Regions from separate parts of the Microcella alkaliphila genome, predicted to be linked through region 1. Evidence: predicted binding sites of a transcription regulator. Region 1 holds the regulator's gene; the other holds the start of a gene.

Region 1 (4,806 bases):
CCGCCTCGCGCGCGATCGGCTACGCGCAGGCGCTCGACCAGCTCGCGGGCCGGTGCACCGAGCAGGAGGCGATCGCCGATACGGCCGCGCTGACGCGCCGCTACGCGCGCCGCCAGGTCAGCTGGTTTCGTCGCGACGCGGCAACCCACTGGGTCGACGCCCTCGACGACGACGCTCGGGATGCTGCGCTCACCGCGCTCGCCGATCGTTGCGTCGATAGCATGGCCGGGTGACCGACACGCTCCTCATCACCAAGGGCCACGGAACCGGCAACGACTTCGTGCTCTTCGCCGACCCCGACGGGGAGGTCGTGCTGTCTGAGGCCCAGCGGGCCGCGATTGCGGATCGCCACTTCGGCGTCGGCGGCGACGGTGTGATCCGCGCAGTGCGTTCGGCGAGCATCCCCGAGGGGGCAGCCATCCTCGCCGATGAGCCGGAGGCGGAGTGGTTCATGGACTACGCGAACGCCGACGGCGGCGTCGCCGAGATGTGCGGCAACGGCATTCGCGTGTTCGTGCACTACCTCATCGAGCGCGGCTTTCTCGATCTGGCGCCCGGTCACTCCGTTCCGATCGGCACGCGCGCGGGCGTGCGCGATGTGCACCGCCTCGCCGACGGGTTCGCGGTCGACCTCGGCCGCTGGCGGCTGACGGGGGAGGAGCCGCTCGTGCGGGCCCGCGACCTGCCCGTCGCTCGCCCAGGGCTCGGCATCGACCTCGGGAACCCGCACGTCGTGGTCGCCGTCGCAGGCGACGACGAGCTAGCCGGCATTGATCTGTCGGTCGTGCCGCAGCTCGACCCGGTGCAGGAAGCGGGCGCCAACGTCGAGTTCGTGGTGCCGGCCGACCCGCTGGTGCGCGACGGTATCGGCCGCATCCGGATGCGCGTTCACGAGCGCGGTAGCGGCGAGACGCTGTCGTGCGGCACCGGGGCGGCCGCCGCAGCCCTCGCGGTGCGGCACTGGGCGGGGGCTGGATCGCCGAACGAGTGGCGCGTGGAGGTGCCGGGCGGCACGCTCGGGGTTCGGATGTTCGCCGCTGAGGATGGCGAGCACGTGGCCCTGAGCGGACCTGCGGCACTGGTCTTCGACGGCGAACTCACCGTCTAGCGGCGAAGAACTACCCGCGCTGCACCCGAATGGGGCCGGTGAGCCCTGAGCGGTTCCGTGCCCGCAGCACGCGATACCCCTTATTGGTTGCCGCGCGCGTCACCTGCAGCTCGCCGGCGTACTGGCTCTCCATCCAGCGTTGCAGCGAGTCGGAGCCCAGGTTGCGGGCGACGACCAGCCAGGCGTCGCTGCCATCGTCGAGTCGCGGCAGCCACGCATCCAGCAGCCCATGCAGTTCACCCTTGCCGATGCGAATCGGCGGGTTCGACCAGATCGTCGTGAACCGTATCTCGCTCGGCACCTCGTCGGGCGCGGCGACCGTCACGTTGTCGAGCCCCAGTCGCTCGGCGTTCATCCGCGTTAGCTCGCGGGCGCGCTCGTTGACGTCGACCGCCCACACGCGGGCGCGCGGCGACTTCAACGCCAGCGTCAGCGCGATCGGGCCCCACCCGCAGCCGAGGTCAAGCAGGTCGCCGCCGGGCGCGGGTGCGGGAACGGATCCCAACAGCACCTGGGTTCCGGTGTCGATCGTCGACGGGCTGAACACTCCGCCCGCGGTGACCACGTCGACGGGCTGTCCGTCGAGCTGCACCTGCAGGGTGCGGGGGGTGAAGTCTCCGGCCGGCTGAGCGCTGAAGTAGTGCTCCTGAGCCATGCAGTGAATCTACCGAACGTGAGCACTATGCTGAAGCGAATGATTTCCGACGGTGTGACGCCGGGCGACGACACCGCCCCCGGCACGAGCGAGGCTCCCGTCGACCACGGGGCCGACGCTGTTGCGCGCGTTCTCGCGAATGCCGACAGTGCCGCCCGCCGCGTCAGCATCCGCGAGGGGCGGGCCACGGCCCTGCAGCAGCAGAGCGACTACCTCGACGACCGGGATGGCGACCAATTCGACCGGGAAGACCGCGCGGCGCTCAGGCGGGTGCGCGGCCTCTCGACAGAGCTTGATGACGTCACCGAGGTCGAGTACCGGCAGCTGCGTCTGGAGAACGTCGTGTTGATCGGCGTGTACTCCCACGGTTCGCTCGAGGACGCCGAAAACTCGCTGCGGGAGCTGGCTGCGCTCGCCGAGACCGCCGGCGCCGTCGTGCTCGACGGCCTGCTTCAGCGTCGCCCGCACCCCGACCCGAGCACGTATCTCGGCAAGGGCAAGGCGGCCGAGCTGGCGATGATTGTGGCCGAGCTGGGGGCCGACACGGTCGTCGCCGACACCGAGCTCGCGCCCAGCCAGCGCCGCGCCCTAGAAGACGTGGTGAAGGTAAAGGTCATCGACCGCACCGCCGTCATTCTCGACATCTTCAGCCAGCACGCGAAGAGCCGAGAGGGTAAGGCGCAGGTGGAACTCGCGCAGCTCGAGTACCTGCTTCCGCGCTTGCGCGGGTGGGGTGACTCGATGTCACGCCAGGCCGGTGGCCAGGTGGGCGCCGGGGGCGCCGGTATGGGCTCGCGTGGTCCCGGTGAGACGAAGATCGAACTCGACCGTCGGCGCATCAACACGCGCATGGCGAAGCTGCGGCGCCAGATCAAGGGCTTTGCTCCGGCCCGGGCGGCCAAGCGCGCGAATCGAGACCGGTACTCGGTGCCGAGCGTCGCGATCGCCGGCTACACGAACGCGGGCAAGTCGAGTCTGTTGAACCGCATTACGCGGGCAGGCGTCCTCGTCGAGAACGCCCTCTTCGCGACCCTCGACGCGACGGTGCGCAAATCGTCCACGCCGGACGGCCGCCCGTTCACCCTCGTCGACACGGTGGGCTTCGTGCGCAACCTTCCGCACCAGCTGGTCGAGGCGTTCCGCTCGACCCTGGAAGAGGTGGGCGAGGCTGACGTGATCGTCCACGTGGTCGACGGCGCGCATCCCGACCCGGCGGCGCAGTTGGCGACCGTCCGCGACGTGATCGGCAGCGTTGACGCTCGCGACATTCCCGAGATCGTGGCGTTCAACAAGAGCGACCTCATCGACGAGGATGCGCGACTGCTGCTGCGCGGTCTCGAACCCACGGCGGTCTTTGTTTCCGCCAAGACGGGTGAGGGCATCGACGAGTTGCGCGCCCGCATCGGCGAGGTGTTGCCCGACCCCGACGTCGAGGTCGTCGTCGTGGTGCCCTACGACCGGGGCGAGCTCGTTGCACTGCTGCACGAGCGCGGCCGCATCCTGTCGACCGAGTACGAGGAGGGCGGCACCCGCGTGCACGCCTTCGTGTCGCCTCAGCACGAGGCGCACCTTGCCGAGTTTGTGGTCGCGGACGCGACCGCTTCTTCGGCGCCGAACGGTTCTTAGACCGAGCGCAACACCGCGACGACCTTGCCGAGCACCTCGGCGTGGTCGCCGAGGATCGGTTCGTACGCCGTGTTGCGGGGCAACAGCCACGTGTGACCGTCTCGCTGACGGAACACCTTGACCGTGGCCTCGCCGTCGAGCATCGCCGCGACGATCTCGCCGTTCTCTGCCGTTTGCTGGCGTCGTACGACGACGAGGTCGCCATCGCAGATGGCGGCGTCGATCATCGAGTCTCCGACGACGGTCAGCATGAACAGTTCGCCGTTGCCCACGAGCGTGCGGGGGAGTGGCACGACCTCTTCGACCATCTGATCGGCCGTGATCGGGATGCCCGCCGCGATGCGACCGACGAGAGGCACCATGGCCGCATCGGCAACCTGGGGAGCATCGGGATCGGGATGCTCGGACGCGGACGGCTCGAGGTCGATGAGAACCTCCATCGCTCGCGGCCGATTGGGGTCGCGCCGCAGGTAGCCGCTCAGTTCGAGCTGCCCCAGCTGGTGCGCGACGCTCGAGAGCGACGACAGGCCGACGGCCTCGCCGATCTCACGCATGCTCGGCGGGTAGCCGCGCTGGGCGATTGACGCCTGGATCGCTCGCAGGATTGCCTGCTGCTTGTCGCTCAGCGTGGTGCGGCGACGGGTGCCGCTGCTGCTCGCGGTGCTTTCAGCCATGGGGTTCCCTCGCTCGTCGTGGGCCGCCGCGTGGGCGATGTCGGTGGTCGATGGTCGACTGTCCGTGGTGTCGAAACTCTATCCAGCAACTCCGTCGCAATCAAACATCTGTTCGAGCGTGTCGGTGGTTCCGGTCACAATTTCGGCAGAAACACTTGAACTCGCGTTCGATCGAATGTATGTTCGGAACACGGGTTCGCATCGCCCCTCCCGGCCGAGGGGCGATGCACCTCCGGCGGGCCCCCGCCGCCGGAGGCCCGATCCCTGACACGAGGAGCCCACGATGACCACGATCGACGCAGGTGCGTTCCCCACCATCGTTCGCAGCGCTGACGCCTCGTCCGCTCCCGTCGCCACGCGGTTGCGTCTGACGCGGCGCGGTCGCGCCGTCATTACGACGCTGGTCACCGCGCCGATCGTCGCTCTCGTCGTGGCGCTCGCCCTCTCCGGCGGCGAGGCGACCGCAACCTCCGGCGACGTAGTGCTGCCCGTCGTGACCGTCGAGGCCGGTCAGACTCTGTGGCAGCTTGCCGGGTCCGTGGCACCCGGCGCCAACCCCGCCGACCTGGTTGCCGACATCATCACCCTGAATGGGCTCGACTCGGCGGCGGTCATGCCGGGTCAGACGCTGCTGCTCCCCGAGCGTTACCTCGACTAAGCCGCCCTACGATGGGCACGTGACTCGGCTCGAGGACCTGCCTATCCGCGACGACCTGCGCGGGGCGACACCATACGGTGCCCCC
Region 2 (4,806 bases), 870 kb from region 1:
TGAATGTGCGGGAAGCGGGAGAGAAGCTCGGACTGACACACGCCGCCGCGAGGGCTCGCCTATCGCGAGCAAAGGCGAGACTGCGAACCGCAGCAGAACTAGACGACGAGGAAGGGGCCGCTTCATGAACACCCCTACGTTCACTCCTGAGCGCAGCGACGCGTGGCGCGAGGCCATCGTCAAACATGTCTCCGTCGAGGCAGAGGCGCTGAGCCGACGGCCCAATCGAGCCGTGATCGCTACGGTGTCGACTGGAGTCGGATTCCTCGTGCTCGGCGGGGGTCTCACCGCGGCTGCCGCCGCAGGGTTGCTTGACTGGCCGTTCTCGGTAAATGCCCCGCTACCTGGCGGCGAGATCGTAACCGTGCTCCCGCCAGAAGCGGTAGGGCGAGACGACGGTGACCTTCCAACTGAAGGGCTACTGGTCGACCAGACGGGCGCAGGCTCCGCTCAGGTGACTCTTCCTTCACCACCATCCGAAGCGACCCACGTCAGCGTCCAGATCACGTGTTTGTCGGCCGGCACCATCTCGTTTGGTACCGACCCGTTGAACAGCCCGGAAATCATCTGCGAGCAGGGCGACGATCCCGCCTCCACGTGGTACGACTTCCCGGTCAACGGACAAGATTCCATCTTCCTCACCAGCCCCGTTGACGTGAGGTGGCGGATCGCCGCCGTGTACGTCGCACGGGAGGCAACCGATTGGGGCGTGAACGCGAAGGGCGAGACCTTCGGAGTCGCGAATGAGACCGGAACGCCAGACCTGATCGCCGTGCTCACGACGGAGGGGCGGCCGGGCTACGTGTACACCGCTGAGCTAGCCGAAATCGACGGAACTGCCGCGGCCAAAGAGTTCACCTCGCCCGCAGACGCACTGCGCTGGCAAGAAGAACAGCGAGGCAAGCGGCTTTCGGTGCCCGTGTACTTGTCCGACGGCGAAACAGTCATTGGCGAATTCGTCCTCCAGAACCCTTGAGTACCGCGCTGGTCAGGCAAGTCGGGTTTCGTGCCCGAAGTGAAACGTGGCGTGCGAACTGGTGGAGGCACAGCCATGCTTCTGGAGCCCGAGTCGGCGATCGCGACTTCGATCGAGATGAGCAAACGATCCGACGTGCTCCCACCGTGAATTACCACTGGCCAGCATCAGCCTGCTGTCGGGGTGCGGTCGCCTAAACCGGGGCCGGTTCGCGGTGGGCGCGATTTGCGCGGACGATGGCGACGGCGTCGACTGCTCCGTGCATCCCGATGAGAAGGAGCGCCGCGATCGGCGGCCAGCCGAGCGACGCGATCAAGAAGGTGCCGCCGATGATCGTGATGTGCAGCACGATGATGCGCGGGTAGGCGCTCATCATCAGCGCGCTGCCGCGCTTCGGGCCGAGCGGGCCGAACGCGGCCATCGCGAGCTGGATCAGGCCGCCGACCGCGAAGACGAGGAAGACACCGAGCCAGTCGATCGTGGCGAGGCTGAGGGCGTCGGGGCCGGCAAGGGAATTCGGGTTGTTGCTCGCGCCGATGCTGAACGCGCCGGCGGCGATCGAGAAGACGAAGACACCGTGGACGATCGTGAACATTCCGTAGTGGAAGCAGAAGAAGATCGTCATGCCGATCACCGCGATCGGGCCGGGGTTGATCGGGCGGCCGTTCACGATCAGCGCGTCGGTGCCGGGGTCGGCGATCGTGCGCAGCATGCGGATCACCATCGCGACGCCCAGCGCCACATTCTCGAGCCAGTACAAGATGATCACTTCGCGCCAATCCCAGCCGAAGAAGAGCACGCCGGCGATGGGGAGCAGCGTGTAGATCGCGATCGTGAGGATGCGCGGGGCCAGGCGGGTGGGGCCGGGGTGCGATTCGGGGGTGGGTGCGGTGAGAGCGGGGGTGGCGGCGGGTGCGGGGGTCGCTGGTGCGCTGTGGTAGGGCGCGTTGCCTGCTGGGACAGGGTCGCCGCGGCCGGTCGCGTTGGGCTCGTTCTCGCTCTCACTCTCGCTCATCGGTGTGATTCTGACACGGCACCTCTCCTCCACAATCGCGCCGCGAAAAACCTTTCCACGAGGTTGCCTCGCACTCTGTACATACGTTCGACTGCTTGAGACAATGGAGTATGTCCAATTCGAACGCATTACTCACCTTGACGCTCGTCGCGTCGCTGGTGGAAACGGAGCAGCCGTTCGCCGCTCCGGCGGTCGATGGGCTCAGCGACAACGAGCTGATCTCCCTGCAACGCGTGCTCGCCGAGGTGCGCCGGCGGGCTGACGCGGCTGCAGCGTTGGTCGCTGCCGCGGTCGCCTACCGCTCGCGGCACGAACTCGGGCACGACGGGCTCGCCCAGCGGCTCGGGGCTCGGACCCCGCAGAAGCTCGTGCAGACCCTGACCGGCGGCAGCGCGCGTGACGCCGCCGCGCTCGTGCGGGTCGGGTCGCTGCTCGACGCGCAGGCTGAAGCTCAGTCGCGGGTCGCTGACGAAGCGCCGGGCGTTGCTCCGGCCGAGTCTCGACAGCCGCGCCGCCCGTGGCTCGACTGCGTGACCGACGCCGTCTCCCGGGCGCAGCTGACGATCGAGCAGGCATCGGCGATCCAGGTCGGGCTCGGCGAGCCCGATGCCGGGGCGTGTACGCACCCCGAGCACGAAAGCGCGACCGCGGCACCCCTCAGCGAGGCTGGTGCTGCGATTGCGGACGGTCAGTCACGCGACGCCGCCGAGCCTGCTGGCAGCGACGCGATATCCCCGCGTCCGACACATGTGTGCACCGTGGTGACCGCTACGCAGTTGGCTGAGGCCGCCCGGGCGCTCGTCGCGTGCGCTCCCGCCGTGACGGTCGAGCAGCTCGCCGCCCGCGCCCGCGAAGCCCGCGCCGTGCTCGACGCCGACGCCGACGTCGAACGCGCCGCCGAAGCCGAGCAGGCCCGCCGCGACCGCCGCTACCTCTACCTGACCCAGCAACCCGACGGCATGACGCGACTGTCCGGGCTGCTCGACCCCGAATCCGCCGCGCTGGTGCGCTCCGCGATTGACGGGGCCACCTCACCCCGCCGCGGAGGACCGCGCTTTGTGAGCGAATCCGAGATCGAACGCGCCGAACGCATCATCAACGACACCCGCACGACCGAGCAGATCGCCGTTGATGCGCTCGTCGAACTCGTTCGCATCGGCGGGCACGTCGCCCCCACCGAACTCATCGGCGTCGCCCCGCCCGCCGTGCAGGTGATCGTCGCCGAACGCGACCTGCGCGCCCGAGCCGGCCTCGCCCGCGTCGAAGGCCAGAGCGAGCCCGTCAGCGTCGCCACCGCCGAACGGCACCGCTGCGCCGCCGGAACCCTCGCCGTCGTCGTCGACGACGCCGGAGACGTGCTCAACCTCGGCCGCGAAACCCGCCTCTACACGCGCCGCCAGCGCCTCGCGCTCGCCGCCCGCGACGGAGGGTGCCGGTTCCCCGGCTGCGAGCGACCGCCCTCCTGGACGGAAGCCCACCACATCACCGAATGGATACACGGGGGCAGAACCGACGTCGCCAATGGAATCCTTCTCTGCCGACACCACCACATGCTGCTGCACAACAACGGTTGGCAGATCGAGCGCCACCTCACCGCCGGATTCGCCTTCCGGCCACCACCCGGCGTCGACCCGAGCCGAAGCCCGATACCCGCGCCCACCAAGAGCAGGGTGCTCCCCCGCGCGATCCGAGTGAGAGAACGCCGCAGTGGCAGTGAGCCAGGCCCAATGGGAGCCGGGCCGAATGCGAGACGAAGGACGCCGAGCGACTAACCGAGCTGCGGGGCCTTCGCCCAGAGCGGGCCGCCCCAGTCCGACTCCAGCAGCTGCTCGACCGCCGCGCCCACCTGGTACAGCCGCGCGTCGTGCCGCGCCGGAGCCATGATCTGCAGACCCGTCGGCAGCCCGTCCTCCGGCGCGAGCCCCATCGGCAGACTCATGCCCGGCACGCCCGCCAGGTTCGCCGGAATCGTCGTCACGTCGTTCAAGTACATCGCCAGCGGGTCATCCAGCTTCTCGCCGAACTTAAACGCCGTGGTCGGCGCCGCCGGCGACACGAGCACGTCCGCCTGAGCGAAGCACGCGTTGAAGTCACGCTGAATCAGCGTGCGCACCTTTTGCGCACTGCCGTAGTACGCGTCGTAGTAGCCCGCCGACAGCGCGTACGTGCCGAGGATGATGCGGCGCTTCACCTCCGGGCCAAAGCCCGCCTCGCGGGTCGCGGCCATGACGTCCTCGACGGTTCCGCCGGCAACGTCCACGCGCATCCCGAAGCGAACCGAGTCGAACTTCGCCAGGTTGCTCGACGCCTCCGCCGGCAAGATCAGGTAGTACGCGGCGATCGCGTACTGAAAGTGCGGGGCGCTGACCTCAACGATTTCCGCCCCCGCCGCCGACAGCATCTCGAGCGTCTCGTGGAAGCGCTGACGCACGCCCGGCTGGAAGCCCTCGCCGTCCAGGTCGGTCACGACGCCGACCCGCAGGCCCTTCAGCGCGTCGCCGGTGAGCCCCTCGCGGGCAGCGGCGGTCATCGACGGCCAGGCATCCGGGATGCTCGTCGCATCGCGCGGATCGTGCCCGCCGATCGCGTCGTGCAAGAGCGCCGCGTCGAGCACCGTGCGCGACACCGGCCCCACCTGGTCGAGCGAGCTCGCCAGCGCGATCGCGCCGTAGCGGCTCACCCCGCCGTAGGTGGGCTTCACGCCGACCGTGCCGGTGACGGCGCCGGGCTGGCGGATCGATCCGCCCGTGTCGGAGCCGAGCGCGAACGGCGCCTCGAACGCGGCAACCGCGGCCGCCGAGCCACCGCCCGAACC

The links. Region 1 encodes LexA, which represses DNA repair genes until DNA is damaged. Its sites were predicted from a motif close to TCGAACANNTGTTCGA; they were not measured.
Region 2: the regulator LexA is predicted to act here: its motif matches at 2,067-2,082, upstream of CPY97_RS09800 (HNH endonuclease signature motif containing protein).

Annotation. Positions count from the first base shown of each region.
Region 1 is NZ_AP017315.1:1,116,002-1,120,807, forward strand. It holds gene miaA (tRNA (adenosine(37)-N6)-dimethylallyltransferase MiaA) at 1-233, shown strand, start outside; gene dapF (diaminopimelate epimerase) at 230-1,108, shown strand; gene CPY97_RS05475 (class I SAM-dependent methyltransferase) at 1,119-1,763, opposite strand; gene hflX (GTPase HflX) at 1,803-3,389, shown strand; gene lexA (transcriptional repressor LexA) at 3,386-4,063, opposite strand; gene CPY97_RS05490 (LysM peptidoglycan-binding domain-containing protein) at 4,347-4,721, shown strand; gene CPY97_RS05495 (histidinol-phosphate transaminase) at 4,741-4,806, shown strand, end outside.
Region 2 is NZ_AP017315.1:1,981,021-1,985,826, forward strand. It holds gene CPY97_RS09785 (RNA polymerase sigma factor) at 1-128, shown strand, start outside; gene CPY97_RS09790 (hypothetical protein) at 125-976, shown strand; gene CPY97_RS09795 (DUF6498-containing protein) at 1,170-1,991, opposite strand; gene CPY97_RS09800 (HNH endonuclease signature motif containing protein) at 2,102-3,763, shown strand; gene gatA (Asp-tRNA(Asn)/Glu-tRNA(Gln) amidotransferase subunit GatA) at 3,760-4,806, opposite strand, start outside.